3 regions of the Stenotrophomonas sp. 10N36 genome follow, and region 3 is predicted to be linked to each of the others. Evidence: predicted binding sites of a transcription regulator. Region 3 holds the regulator's gene; each other region holds the start of a gene.

Region 1 (4,187 bases), on a different contig from region 3:
GCGTAGAGCCGGGCTCTGCCCGGCTGACTCACGCTGACGCCCACAAAAAAGCCCAGCAGGGGCTGGGCGTGATGATGAAACGATGCCGCGTTGTACCGGGGAACGGAATGGAAGGGGCGCCAAGGTAGAGCCGAGCGTTGCTCGGCTGCTTCACCTCAGCCCCAATAGATAAGCGGGCGCCGACCCACTGTCAGGGGGCGGGGTGGGTGGGGTTGCGGGGCCCTGAGCCGCATGGATGCGGCGACGGAGCTTACAAGGACGTACTTGCAGCGTGCCCCGCGGCCCCACCCAGCCCGACCCGGCCTCAGCGAACCGACCACCCCGCGATCAAGCCGCCATCGCCACCTTCCGCAAACGATCCAGCACGAAATCGGCCAGTTCGTGCGGGGAATACTTGGCCACGAACGCGTTGGCGCCCACCCGCTCGACCATCGCATTGTTGAAGACGCCCGACAGCGAGGTGTGCAGCAGCACGTACAGCCCGGCCAGGCCGGGGTGGCGACGGATTTCCGTCGTAAGCGTGTAGCCGTCCATCGCCGGCATCTCGATGTCCGAGATCACCATGGCATAGCGCTCGGCCGGGTTCTCGCCCGAGGCGTGGATCTGGATCAGGTGGTCCAGCGCCTGCTTGCCGTCGGACAGCAGCGTCGCGCCTACCCCCAGCTGGTCCAGCACGCTGCGGATCTGCTGGCGTGCCACCCGCGAATCGTCCACCACCAGCACCTGCAGCTGCGGCCCGTCGGAGGGCAGCGACTGGGCGAGCGACGGGTCCAGCACCGCCTCGCCGCGCACCTGGGCGATGTCGGCCAGCACGCTTTCCACGTCGATCACCTGAATCAGCTCGCCCTGGAACCGCGTGACCGCGGTCAGATAGCTCGACTCGGCCCCCAGTTCCGGCGGCGGGTGGATGTCTTCCACCGCGATGTTGACGATCCGTTCCACCCCGCTGACCAGGAAGCCCTGGATCGAGCGGTTGAACTCGGTCACCACCAGGTAGCCCGGGGCCTTGTCCGCGTCCGGTTCCCGTTCGGGGTGGCCGATGGCCAGGCCCAGGTCCAGCACCGGTACCGAGCGGCCGCGTACATCGGCCACGCCGGCAAACTGGCTGGGCAGTCCGGGTACCTGGAACAGGTCCGGACGGCGCAGGACTTCCTGCACCTTGAACACATTCACGCCAAAAAGCTGGCGTCCGCCGAGCCGGAACAGCAGCAGGGCCAGACGATTGTGGCCGGCCAGGCGTGTACGCTGGTCGATGCGGTTGAGCAGGTCATGTGACATGGAAGGGGTATCGGCGCCAGCGCGGTCGACTTGAGGGCCCGGCACGCCCGCGTCCGGCACGCCGCTTGCAGGACGCTGCCCATGTGCCTTGCCCCTGGAGTCGCCATGCGTTGGATCATTCTTGCCCTGCTTGCCCTTGCCGGCGCACCTGCGTCTGCCGCCGGTGCCTGGCAGCCGGTGGACAGCATCCGCGCCGCCGCGCTGTCGACCCTGCCGGCCGGCAGCGAAGGCGACACCACCCTCGATTCGGCGTTGCGCCTGCCCATCTGCGGGCAGGGCCTGCGCGCCCAGCCCACCGGCACCACCACAGTAGAAGTGAGCTGCCCGGATGCCGGCGGCTGGCGGCTGTTCGTGCCGGTCAAGATCCGCCGCAACCAGACCGTGCTCATTCTCAACCGCGGCATCGCCGCTGGAGAAACCATCGCCCTGGCCGATATCACGACTGCCCAGCGTGACGTGGCCCGGATTGCCGGGGCGGCGCTGGCCGATCCGGCCGCCGCGGTCGGGCGGGTTGCCCGGCGCACCTTGAGTGCCGGCAGCCTGCTCGCCGCCAACGACCTGGTCGCCCAGCGCCTGGTGCGCCGGGGCGACAGCGTGGCGCTGGTCTCGCGCTTTGGCGGGGTGGAAGTCCGCGTGGCCGGCAAGGCGTTGGCCGATGCCGGTGAAAATGAACGTGTTTCGGTGGAGAATCTGTCCTCACGCAAGGTCGTGCAGGGTACGGTGGCCACCAATGGCGACGTTTTTGTGACGCGCTGAGCACATTGCTGAACCTGCGGCGGAATTCGTCAAAAAAACCGCAGAACCCCCTAAAGATGGCGGTCCCCGTGCCGTTATCCCTTGTGAACCGCAATCCCAGGACAACTTCATGAGCCAGAAAATCGACGGCAACCTGCAGGCCACCGCCCATCTGCGCAGCGTCGCGCTTGGCAGCAAGCCGGCAGCCAGCACCGATGGCCCGACCCGTCCGGTCGAGGCTGCCGACAGCCTGCGCCTGACCGGCGAGGCCACCAGCCTGCAGGCCATGCAGCGCGAACTGAGCACCGCCCCGGCCATCGATGCCGGCCGCGTGCAGGCCGTGCGCGAGTCGCTGCAGAACGGCACCTACAAGATCAACCCCGATGCCATTGCCTCGCGCATGCTCGAGCTGGACCAGCAGCTGCAGGGATGAACCTGGCGATGAGCGAGCCATTGCAGCGCCTCAGCGATGCCTTGGACGTCGAACGCCAGGCATTGGTGGAGCATGACGTGCAGGCGTTGATCCGCGCCACCGGGGCCAAGCTCGACGCGCTGCGTGCGCTCGAAGCCACGCTGCCGGTCGGGCAGGGCGAACGCCTGCAGGAGCTGGCCGAGCGCAACCGCGCCAACGGCGTACTGCTCTCGCGCCGCCGCCGCGAGGTCAACTGGGCGTTGCGCCAGTTGGGCCGCAGCGAAGCCTCCTCGGCGTACGACGCCAAGGGCCAGGCCAACATTCTGCATACGCGGCGGCCGCTGGCCGTCGCCTGATCCGGCCCCTCGCGGGCCGCTGCGCGTGCACGGGCTGCCGTCACGCATGTCAACGCGTATATTGGGCGCCTGTTTAGACTGCCCGATGTGACCGTGACCGCTTCTTCCAACCTTGTCACCGCACCGCTGCCGCCGCAGCCGGTCCTGCTTGCCCTGTTCGAGCGGGTCAACGAAGGCATGCTGTTGTTCCGCGAGGATGGCAGCGTGGCCCTGGCCAATGCCGCGGTCAGCGAAATGCTCGGCCACGCCGAAGATGCCGCCGGCCTGGGCGCGGCGCAATGGCTGCGCCAGCTGCTGCCGCCGGACGCGCTGGAGCACGCCCGCCAGCACGGCCACTGGAACGGCAGCCTGCCGGTCGGCGAGCGCATGGTCATCGCCCACGTCTACCACCACGAGGACGCAGGCCAGCGTCACTACCTGGCACTGTTCCGCCGCATTGAAGGCCAGGAAGACTACGAGCGCGAACTGCAGCAGCGCCATGCCGAGCTGCGCCAGGCGTACCTGCGCCTCAACGGCACCCAGGAAAAACTGCTGCAGTCGGAGAAGATGGCCTCCATCGGCCAGCTGGCCGCCGGCGTGGCGCACGAGATCAACAACCCGATCGGTTACGTGCACTCCAACCTGGGCAGCCTGCAGGAGTACCTGCGCAGCCTGTTCACCGTGATCGAAGCGTACGAGCGCGCCCTGCGCGCGCCGGACCCGAAGGCGCTGATCCCGGAAATCGACGATATCCGCACCCGCTTCGACATCGACTTCATCAGCCGCGACCTGCCGCAGCTGATGGCCGAGTCGCGCGAGGGCATCGAGCGGGTCACCCGGATCGTGCGCGACCTGAAGGACTTCTCGTACTCCGGCCGCGACGAATCGTGGAAGCTGGTCGACCTGCATGCCGGGCTTGAGTCCACCATCAACATCATCTGGAACGAGCTCAAGTACAAGGTGACCCTGCAGCGCGAATTCGGCCAGTTGCCGCTGGTGGAATGCCTGCCGTCCGAGCTCAACCAGGTGTACATGAACCTGCTGCTCAACGCCGGCCATGCGATCGCCGATCGCGGCACGATCACGGTGCGCACCGGCGTGGACGGCGACCACGTGTGGGTGGAGTTCGAAGACACCGGCGGCGGCATCTCGCCGGACCTGCGCCAGCGCATCTTCGACCCGTTTTTCACCACCAAGCCGGTGGGCAGCGGCACCGGCCTGGGCCTGTCGATCTCCTACAGCATCGTCAACAAGCACCACGGCCGCATCGACCTGGACAGCACCCCCGGCGTAGGCTCCAGGTTCCGCCTGGTACTGCCGATCAAGCAGCCGCGCTGACCACGTAGAGCCGGGCTCTGCCCGGCTGCCGACGCACCAGCCGACCGTTGATCGGCCACCGATGTACCCACCGAGGGTAGAGCCGACCG
Region 2 (5,242 bases), on a different contig from region 3:
GCCATCCAGTGTCCTGTGCGTGGCAGGTGCAGGGGCACCTGCCGTGTTCCAGGCACAGTCTAGCCGAGCGCGCGGCGGGCCCCGCCGCGCGCCGGGATCAGAACGTCTGCCAGTCGCCGCCGGCCACCGCCGGCTCACGCGGCGCGCCGCGCGCCGCGACGGCGGCACGCTTGGCCGGCGGCGCCGCGTGCGGACGGGAGGCAGGGATCGGGGAGGCACCGGCATCGATACGGAAGATCGCCACGGCGGTGCCCAAGTGCTGGGCCTGCTCTTCCATTGCACGGGCGGCCGCCGTGGCTTCTTCCACCAGCGCGGCGTTCTGCTGGGTGGTTTCGTCCATCTGGGTGATGGTCTGGTTGACCTGCTCGATGCCGGCCGACTGCTCCTTCGACGCCGCCGAGATCTCGGCCATGATGTCGTTGACGCGGCGCACGCCACTGACGATTTCCTGCATGGTGTCACCGGCGGTGCGCACCAGTGCCGAGCCTTGGGTGACCTGGCTGACCGAGTCGTCGATCAAGGTCTTGATCTCCTTGGCCGCACCGGCGGAGCGCTGCGCCAGCGCGCGTACTTCAGAGGCCACCACCGCGAACCCGCGGCCCTGCTCACCGGCACGGGCGGCTTCAACGGCGGCGTTCAGCGCCAGGATGTTGGTCTGGAAGGCGATGCCGTCGATCACCGAGATGATCTCGGCGATGCGCTTGGACGAGGCCTCGATGCCGGCCATGGTGGTGACCACCTGGCCCACCACCTGCCCGCCCTGCGACGCCACCTCGGCCGCGTTGGCCGCCAGCGTATTGGCCTGCACGGCGTGATCGGTGTTCTGGCGCACGGTGGAGGTCAGTTCCTCCATCGAGGCGGCGGTTTCTTCCAGGCTGGCGGCCTGCTGCTCGGTGCGGCGCGACAGGTCGCTGTTGCCCGAAGCAATCTCGCCGGCGGCCAGGTTGATGCTGGCCGTGGCCTGCTGGATGCGGCCCACGATGTCGGTCAGCTGGGTCACGGTGGTGTCGGCGTCGTCGCGCATCTGCGCGAACACGCCATGGAACTGCCCGTGCATGCGCGCGGTAAGGTCACCGGCGGCGATCGACCGCAGCAGCGCGGAAATCTGCTGCAGGTTGTCGTCGCTGACCTGCATCATGGTGTTGAGGTTTTCGACCATGCCGCGGAAGTCGTGGTCGAAGCGCACCACATCGCCACGCTGGCTGAAATCGCCCAGCGCGGCAGCACCGGCGAGGTCGCGGATCTGGGTGTTGATCGCGCGCAGGTTGGCCTTGGTGGTGTCCATCGCCTCGGTGAAGCGCGCCTGCTCGCCCGGCAGGCGGTCCATATCCTGGGACAGGTCGCCCACCGCGTACCGCTGCATCACTTCCACCAGGCGGCGGGTAACGGCGATGTTCGCGCCCACCAGCTGGTTGGTGTCGCCCACCATCTGCCCGTATTCGCCCGGGAAGGACTGGGCGTCCATGCGGTAGCTGAGTTCACCGGCCTCATGTCGCTGCGCCATTTCGCCCTGTGCGGCCATCACCGCGCGCACCTGACTGCGCATGCGCTGCATCGATTCGAGCAGGCGCCCCACTTCGTCGTTGCGCGGCGGCGGCAGCGCGGTGTCCAGGCGACCTTCGGCAACATCGGCCGACAGCCGCACCGCTTCGGCCAGCGGGCGGATCGCCTGGCGGCGCAGCAGTATGTAGACGCTGGCGCTGAGCACCAGCGCCGCGCCCAGGCCCACGGCCAGGATGATCCACAGCAGCGAACGCGCCTGTGCGGTGATCAGGTCGTGCGGCACCACCACGCCCAGGGCGAAGCGCTCCTGGCTGGTGCCGATGCGCAGCGGCACATACGCCTTCACGTTGCCGGCCGCATCCACGCTGAAGTCTTCGTAGGGCTTGTCGGCACCCACCGCAGCCAGGATCCGGCGGGTGGCGGTATCGTCGCGACGCTTGCCGATCTCCTTGGCATCCTGGGCCGCCAGCACGATGCCGCCCGGAGAAATCAGTTCGACATGGCCTTCGCCCATCGGGCGCAGCGCGGCCAGGCGCTCCTGCAACGCGGCCAGGCCGAAGTCGACGGTGACCGCGCCGAGGAAGGTGTCCTTGTCCAGCACCGGGGTGGACAGGGTGGTCATCAGCACGGGCTTGCCGGCGATCTCGTAGTTGTACGGTTCGGCCACGGTCTGGCGCTTGAGCGCACGCGGGCGCAGGTACCAGTCGCCATCACCGGGGACCTCGTAGCCCTTCAGCGGGTCCTGCTTGGGCGTGCCGTCCTGCCAGGACCAGTAGCTCATGAAACGGCCCGTCGCGTCGTGTGCTTCCGCATCGACGAACTCGCTGTCCTTGCCATCGAAGGCCTGCGGCTCCCACAGCGTGCCCAGCCCCACCCACTCCGGGTGCGAGCGCAGCTGCTGTTCGATCACGTGCGAGGCGGTGGCCCGGGTCAAGCCGCCGGCCGCGTGCTGCACCACCAGGCTGTCGGCCAGCGCCTGGCTGGTGGAGAACGCGGCGGCCAGGTCGGCACCGACCCGGCGCGATTCGGCATTGGCCTCGCTCTGCATGGTCTGCCGCGAAGAATCGATCAGCGCCTGGCTGGCTTCGCGGTAGCTGATGGCAGCGGTGATGCCGAAGCAGAGCATGGCGATGAGCGCGGTCCCCAACATCAGCCGGTTGGCGATGCTTCCGGGGCGCTGGGAAGAGGTCGGGCGGGACGCAGGCATGGGGGCGGTTCCGGAAAAAGGGTCGGATCAGCGGTCGCCTGGGGGCGCCACTACGGCTTCGCGCAGTCCATTGCGGTCCGGGTGGCGCGGTGCAACTCACGGCCAGCCCTTGCCCCGATCGCAGACATCGGGGCATTGAGCTGGATAACGGCGCTGGCGCGCCGATGTTGAGGACCGTTTCCTGACCCCGTTCAGTGTTCGCCGGGGCGCGCGGCCGCGTGGCCGGTCGAACGCCCCACGCGCTCGACCAGGGTCTGGCTGGCCGCGTTGAGCCCGCGCACCTCCACCTCGGCGCCATGGGCGCGCAGCTTGTCCACCACCCGCTCCAGCGCCGCCACGGCACTGAGGTCCCAGAAGTGCGCATTGGCCAGGTCGATCACCACCCGCCCCGGCACCTGCTGCAAGTCGATACTGGCCGCGAACTGCCCGGCCGAGGCGAAGAACACCTGGCCGCTGACCGTGTACACGCGGGTGCCGTCGGCCAGCACCGTATCGCCCACCTGCAGCATGCGCCCTACCTTCCGGGCGAAGAACAGCGCCGACAGCAACACCCCGGTCAGCACGCCCTTGGCCAGGTCGTGGGTGGCCACGGTCACCACCACGGTGGCGATCATCACCACCGAGGAGCTCTTCGGGTGCTGGCGCAGTTCCTGGAAGGAGCGCCAATGGAACGTGCCGATGCTGACCATCACCATCACCGCGACCAGCGCGGCCATGGGGATCTGCCGCACCCACTCGGCGCCGTACACCACCAGCAGCAACAGCAGCACGCCGGCCACCAGGCACGACAGCCGCCCGCGCCCGCCGGACGACACGTTGATCACCGACTGGCCGATCATCGCGCAGCCACCCATGCCGCCGAACAACCCGGCGGTGATGTTGGCCAAGCCCTGCCCGGCGCACTCGCGGTTGCGCTGGCTGGGCGTGTCGGTCATGTCCTCCACGATCTGCGCGGTCATCATCGACTCCAGCAGGCCCACCACCGCCAGCGTGGCCGACACCGGCAGCAGCAGGCGCAGCGTGTCCCAGGTGAGCGGCACGTCGGGGAACAGGAACACCGGCAGGCTGTCGGGCAGCGCGCCCATGTCGCCCACGGTGCGCACGTCCCAGTGCAGGCCGATCGACAGCGCGGTGAGCACCACGATCGCCACCAGCGGCGAAGGCACCGCGCGCGTCACCCGCGGCAGCAGGTAGATGATGGCCAGCCCGGCCGCACAGACGGCCCACACGTGCCAGGAGCGCCCGATCAGTTCCGGCATCTGCGCCAGGAAGATCAGGATCGCCAGCGCGTTGACGAACCCGGTGATCACCGAGCGCGACACGAAGCGCATCAGCACGCCGAGTTTCAACGCCCCCGCCAGCACCTGCAGCAGCCCGGCCAGAATGGTGGCCGCCAGCAGATACTGCAGGCCGTGGTCCTTGACCAGGTCCACCATCACCAGCGCCATCGCACCGGTGGCCGCCGAAATCATGCCCGGGCGACCGCCGGCGATGGCAGTGACCACCGCGATGCAGAACGAGGCGTACAGCCCCACCTTGGGGTCGACCCCGGCGATGATCGAAAACGCGATCGCCTCGGGGATCAGGGCCAGCGCGACCACGGTACCGGACAGCAGGTCACCGCGGATATTGCCGAGCCATTGCTGGCGCAGCGGGTAGGAAACAGACATGGGCAGACTCCGCGCACCGGCGATACGCACGGCGCGCTGTGTGATGAAGACAGGACACTCCCTGGAACCCGGCAGTGGCACGGGCGCGTGGTCAACGCGGTATCAGGGTGGGGTCATCACAATCCAGCGGGGCGGGCAAAGGCGGCGCGCAGGATAGCGCAGCGCCGGGGCCGGCTCAAACGCCGGTTGACCACCGCCGCGCGCCGCGCGCACGATGCCGGCTGATTCCTCGTGGCAGGTGGCAGGTATGTACGGCTTGATTGGCAGGATGTTGATCGCACCCGGGCAGCGCGACGCGGTCATCGCGATCCTGCAGGAAGGCACCGATGCCATGCCCGGTTGCCGCAGCTACGTGGTGGCCCGCGATCCCACCGATGCCGACGCGCTGTGGATCACCGAGGTGTGGGACAGCCAGGACCACCATCGCGCGTCGCTGGCACTGCCTGCGGTACAGGCCGCGATCGCCAAGGCCCGGCCGCATATCACCGGGTTCGGCGAACGCTTCGAGACCGAGCCGGTGGGTGGCATGGGGCTTTAGAGCCCTACGCCCGGCCGCAGCTCAGCGGGCAAACCGACGGGCCCCGGCCACGCAGCTCACCGCACACACGGTGACCGCCAGCATCGTCCAGCTCACCTGTTCGTGCAGCAGCAGGGCCGCCAGGCCCAGCCCGAAGAACGGCTGCAGCAACTGCAGCTGGCCCACTGCGGCGATGCCTCCCTGGGCCAGCCCGCGATACCAGAACATGAAGCCGACCAGCATGCTGAACACTGACACGTAGGCCAGGCTCCACCAGGCCGGCGCGCCGATGGTGGCCAACGTGGGCGGCCAGCGCAGCCACATCAGCGGCACCATCAGCGGCAT
Region 3 (5,242 bases):
GACAAGAACCAGGGCGGCGAACTGATGGCGCGGATCAAGGGGGTGCGGCGCAAGCTCACCCACGACATCGGCTTCCTGATTCCGTCGGTGCACATCCGCGACAACCTGGAACTGCCGGCCACCGCCTACCGCCTGCTGATCCACGGCGTGCCCGTGGCCACCGCCGAAATCCACCCGGACCGCGAACTGGCCCTGGACCCGGGCAGCGCGCTCGGTGCGCTGGAGGGCATCGCCGGCAAGGACCCCGCATTCGGCCTGGATGCCACCTGGATCCAGCCGCACCAGCGTGCCCACGCCGAAACCATGGGCTACACCGTGGTCGATCCGGCCACCGTGGTGGCCACCCACCTGTCGCACCTGATCCGCGAACACGCGCCCGAGCTGCTCGGCCACGAGGAAGTGCAGCAGCTGCTGGCCAACCTGGCCAAGAGCGCGCCCAAGCTGGTCGAAGACCTCACCCCGAAGTCGCTGCCGTTGTCGGCGGTGGTGCGGGTACTGCAGAACCTGCTGATCGAACGCATTCCGATCCGCCAGCTGCGCAAGATCGTCGAATCGCTGGTGGAGAACGCCCCCATCAGCCAGGACCCGGCCACGCTGACCGCTGCAGTGCGCAACGCACTGGGCCGTTTCATCGTGCAGGAGATCGCCGGCATGTCGGCCGAGCTGCCGGTGTTCACCCTCAACCCGCAATTGGAACGTGTCTTGCAGGAGTCCACACAGGGCAACGGCGCCGCACTGGAACCCGGACTCGCTGAGCGACTGCACCAAAGCCTGGCCGAATGTGTCAGCAAGCAGGAAGCGAAGAATGAGCCGGCGGTCGTGCTGGTACCCGGCCCGGTGCGTGCCGCGCTGGCACGGCTGGTGCGCCACAGCGTCCCCTCGCTGTCGGTGCTGGCCTACAGCGAGGTACCCGAGGACAAACGACTGAAGCTGGTCGGCACGATCAGCTGACGTCGGAACCCCGACGGACATGTGCCAGAAAACAGACACACCCCCATTTCGATATCAACGCAGCAGGACATAAAGGGAAACCCGGACCGTGCAGACCACCGACAACCAGCGCTTCCCTTCCACCACCCCGCCGCCCCAGTCCCGGTACCACAGCATGAAAATCAAACGCTTCGTCGCTCCCGATATGCGCTCGGCCATGAACCTGGTGCGCAAGGAACATGGTCCTGATGCGGTGATCCTGTCGAACCGGCGGATCGAGGAAGGCGTCGAGATCGTGGCCGCGGCGAATTACGACGAAGGTGCCGTGCAGCGTGCGCTTGAAGCAGCGCGCAAGGACGTGGCCCCGGCCCCGGCGCCGCGACCGCGCAATGCCGCCGATGCGGTGATCGCCGCGGTGACCCGTCGCAAGCCGACGGTGGTCGCCGCCGAACCGGTGGCCGCCACCACCTCTGCGGTGGCCGCGCTGGCACGTGCCGCAGTGGGTGCCACCGGCCGTACCCTGGACACCGCCAACGAGATCGTGCCGCCGCCGGGCAGCAGCGGCTTCGCAGCCACCCTGGCCCGCGCCGCCACCGCCCCGGCGGCCGGCGTGAGCGCGCTGCCGGAACAGATCTTCGCCCCGTTCAACGTCGAGCAGGCGGCCGCCGCGTCGCCGGCACCGGTACAGGCCGAGCCGGCTGCCGCCGAACCTGCCGTCGCCACCGTCGCCCCGCCGATCAACCGCGCCCGCTTCATCATCGACCCGCCGCTGGACGACGAGCCGCACTTCCAGATGCACGTGCCCGTTGCCGCCGTGGCGATGCCGCCGCTGCCGGTCAGCGTCACCGTGCCGCCGGCCCTGCCGGTCGCCGAGGCCGTCGCCGCCGCCGTGCCGCAGGCGCTGGTCGCCGTCGCCGAAACGCGCGTCGAAAACCCGGCGCCGGTGGCCGTCACGGAACCGGCGCAGGCCCAGCCGCAGCCCGCCGCCGAACTGGTGGTCGTGCAGCGCGATGACGAAGAGATCCGCCAGCTGCGCCATGAAGTGGCCGGCATGCGCCACGTCATCGAGCGCGAAATGCATCGCTTCACCGACGAGCGCCTGCGCGGGTCGCCGGTGCGCGCCGCCGCGCTGGACCTGATGGACGAATACGGCTTCGACGCCGGCATCAGCCGCGACGTGGCCATGCAGATCCCGCTGGACACCGAAGCCCACCGTGGCCGCGGGCTGATGCTGGGCCTGCTGTCGCGCAAGCTGCCGATCGCCCCGGTTGACCCGCTGGAGTCCGGCGGCGTGATCGCCCTGGTCGGCCCGACCGGCGCCGGCAAGACCACCACCATCGCCAAGCTGGCCTCGCGCTTCGCCGAGAAGCATGCCGCCCGCGACGTGGCCCTGGTCACCACCGATACCGGCCGCATCGGCGCCCGCGAGCAGCTGTACGGCTTCGGCCGCCAGCTCGGCATCGCGGTGCACGAAGCCAACAGCGGCAGCGACCTGAACCAGCTCCTTGAGCGCCTGCAGGACTACAAGCTGGTGCTGATCGACACCGCCGGGCTGGGCCCGCGCGACCGTGCCCTGGCCGCCCAGCTGCAGTGGCTGCGCGCCGCCGAGCAGATCCGCACCCTGCTGGTGCTGCCGGCCAACACCAGTTTTGGCGACATGGACGAGGTGGTCCGCCGCTTCAGTGCCGCCAACCCGCAGGGCGTGGTGCTGAGCAAGCTGGATGAAACCGGCCGCTTCGGCACCGCCCTGTCGGTGGCCGTGGACCACCGCCTGCCGATCACCTGGGTCACCGATGGCCAGGACGTTCCCGAAGACCTGCACCGGGCCAGTGCCGCCAATCTTGTACTTCGCCTTGAAGATTTGCGCCGCGCGGCCGATATGCCCTGCAACCCGGAGTTGAACCATGCCGTCGCGTGAGTACGCCAAGCTGACCAAGACCTTCCCGTTGTCTGCCACCCGCAGCCAGCCGCTGGGCCCTGTGCGCACCATCGCCGTCACCGGCGGCAAGGGCGGCGTGGGCAAAACCAACGTGTCGGCCAACCTGGCCGTGGCGCTCGCCGACATGGGCAAGCGCACGCTGCTGCTGGACGCCGACCTGGGCCTGGCCAACATCGATGTGATCCTGGGCCTGCAGCCCAAGCTGACCCTGGCCGACCTGGTCGCCGGGCGCTGCACCCTGGATGAAGTGATCATGGAAGGCCCCGGTGGCGTGCTGGTGGTCCCGGCCGCATCGGGTCGCCGGCACATGGCCGAACTGCAGCCGGCCGAACACGTGGGCCTGGTCAACGTGTTCTCCGAACTGGAGCGCGAGCTGGACTTCATGGTGGTGGACACCGCCGCCGGCATCACCGACGGCGTGCTGACCTTCTGCCAGGCCGCCCAGGACACCGTGGTGGTGGTCTGCGACGAGCCGGCCTCGATCACCGACGCCTACGCGCTGATCAAGGTGCTCTCGCGCGAGCGCGGCGTGGACCGCATCCAGGTGGTGGCCAACATGGTGCGCGACCCCAACGAGGGCCGCGTGCTGTACGAAAAGCTGACCCGGGTCTGTGAGAAGTTCCTGGCCGATGTGTCGCTGAACTACCTCGGCTGCGTGCCGCAGGATGACTGGCTGCGCCTGTCGGTGCAGCGCCAGCAGCCGGTGGTCAAGGCCTACCCGTCCAGCCCGGCCGCCCAGGCGATCACCGAAATCGCCCGCCGCACCGCCCGCTGGCAGGCCCCGACCGAGCCGCGTGGTGGGGTCGAATTCTTCCTGGAACGCATCCTCAAGCAACGCGGGGTGACCGCATGAAAGGCGCCGCACAATACAAAGAGGTGCAACGCACCGCCGCCAACGAATGCATTGCCCAGCATTCGGACCTGGTGCGCCGCATCGCCCACCACCTGGCCGCGCGCCTGCCAGCCAGCGTGGAAGTGGATGACCTGATCCAGGCCGGCATGATGGGCCTGATCGAAGCCTCGCGCAGCTACGACGCCGACCAGGGCGCCTCGTTCGAAACCTACGCCTCGATCCGCATCCGCGGTTCGATGATCGACGAGATCCGCCGGGGCGACTGGGTGCCACGTTCGGTGCACCGCCGCGCCCGCGACGCGGCGTCCACCATCCGCCGCCTGGAGCAGAGCACCGGCCGTGCCGCCAGCGCCACTGAAGTGGCCGCCGCCATGGACATGCCGCTGCCGGACTACCTGCGCCTGATGGAAGACGCCGCACGTGGCCAGGTGCTGAGCCTGGAATCGCGGATCGAGGACCAGGGCGAACTGGACACCGTGGCCCAGGGCGGCCCGACCCCGCAGCAGGTGCTGGAGCGTGGCGAGTTCGGCCGCGAACTGGGCAATGCGATCGGCCTGCTGCCCGAACGCGAACAGCTGGTGCTGTCGCTGTACTACGAGCAGGAACTGAACCTGAAAGAGATCGGCGCCGTGCTGGGCGTCAGCGAGTCACGCGTGTGCCAGATCCACGGCCAGGCCGTGCTGCGCCTGCGGGGCCGATTGAAGATCTTCGAGGCGGCCGACGCCGGCCTCGCGAACACTTGATACCGAGGAAAGTGCTTTGAACAAGAACATGCGTATCCTGATCGTCGACGATTTCTCGACCATGCGTCGTATCGTCAAGAACCTGCTGGGCGATCTGGGCTTCACCAATACGGCCGAAGCCGAGGACGGGCATGCCGCGCTGTCGCTGCTGCAGAGCCAGCCGTTCGATTTCGTGGTCACCGACTGGAACATGCCGGTGATGACCGGCATCGACCTGCTCAAGGCGATCCGCGCCGACGCCAAGCTGAAGACCCTGCCGGTGCTGATGGTGACCGCCGAAGCCAAGCGCGAACAGATCATCGAAGCGGCCCAGTGCGGCGTCAACGGCTACATCATCAAGCCGTTCACCGCGCAGACCCTGGAAGAAAAGCTCGGCAAGATCTTCGAACGCCTGGCAGCGAGCGCCTGATGGAAACCCTTCGCGACAAATCCGCGCTGGTGCAGCGCCTGCAGGACGCCCTGGCTGCGCTGGAAAGCGGCGATGAAGCCGGCTGGCGCCGGGAAATCGACGCGCTGGCCGCCTTGCGCACCCAGCCGATGATGGCCGGCCTGAACCGGCTCGCCCGCGAACTTGGCCAGGCCCTGGGCGAACTGCCCAGCCTGCCCAGCGAAGCCGGCGAGCTGGACGATGCCTGCGCGCGCCTGGACCACGTGGTGACCATGACCGAACAGGCCACCCACCGCACCCTGGACCTGGCCGAGGAATGCCGGGCGCTGACCGAACAGCTGCGTGCCAACGGCCTCACCGCCGACCAGGACCAGCAGCTGGACCGGATC

The links. Region 3 encodes FliA, which starts transcription of late flagellar genes. Its sites were predicted from a motif close to TAAAGTTTNNCNNNCNNNGGCCGATAA; they were not measured.
Region 1: the regulator FliA is predicted to act here: its motif matches at 2,086-2,112, upstream of flgM (flagellar biosynthesis anti-sigma factor FlgM).
Region 2: the regulator FliA is predicted to act here: its motif matches at 2,855-2,881, upstream of AC1DCJ_RS06130 (methyl-accepting chemotaxis protein).

Annotation. Positions count from the first base shown of each region.
Region 1 covers NZ_JBFTIS010000014.1:86,762-90,948, forward strand. Annotated here, with positions in the region: gene AC1DCJ_RS14185 (chemotaxis protein) at 328-1,278, opposite strand; gene flgA (flagellar basal body P-ring formation chaperone FlgA) at 1,384-2,034, shown strand; gene flgM (flagellar biosynthesis anti-sigma factor FlgM) at 2,144-2,446, shown strand; gene AC1DCJ_RS14200 (flagellar protein FlgN) at 2,449-2,781, shown strand; gene AC1DCJ_RS14205 (ATP-binding protein) at 2,959-4,098, shown strand.
Region 2 covers NZ_JBFTIS010000003.1:263,913-269,154, reverse strand. Annotated here, with positions in the region: gene AC1DCJ_RS06130 (methyl-accepting chemotaxis protein) at 98-2,710, opposite strand; gene AC1DCJ_RS06125 (SulP family inorganic anion transporter) at 2,902-4,380, opposite strand; gene AC1DCJ_RS06120 (putative quinol monooxygenase) at 4,595-4,918, shown strand; gene AC1DCJ_RS06115 (DMT family transporter) at 4,940-5,242, opposite strand, start outside.
Region 3 covers NZ_JBFTIS010000025.1:25,428-30,669, forward strand. Annotated here, with positions in the region: gene flhA (flagellar biosynthesis protein FlhA) at 1-951, shown strand, start outside; gene flhF (flagellar biosynthesis protein FlhF) at 1,106-2,848, shown strand; gene AC1DCJ_RS18625 (MinD/ParA family ATP-binding protein) at 2,835-3,722, shown strand; gene AC1DCJ_RS18630 (RNA polymerase sigma factor FliA) at 3,719-4,465, shown strand; gene cheY (chemotaxis response regulator CheY) at 4,482-4,874, shown strand; gene AC1DCJ_RS18640 (protein phosphatase CheZ) at 4,874-5,242, shown strand, end outside.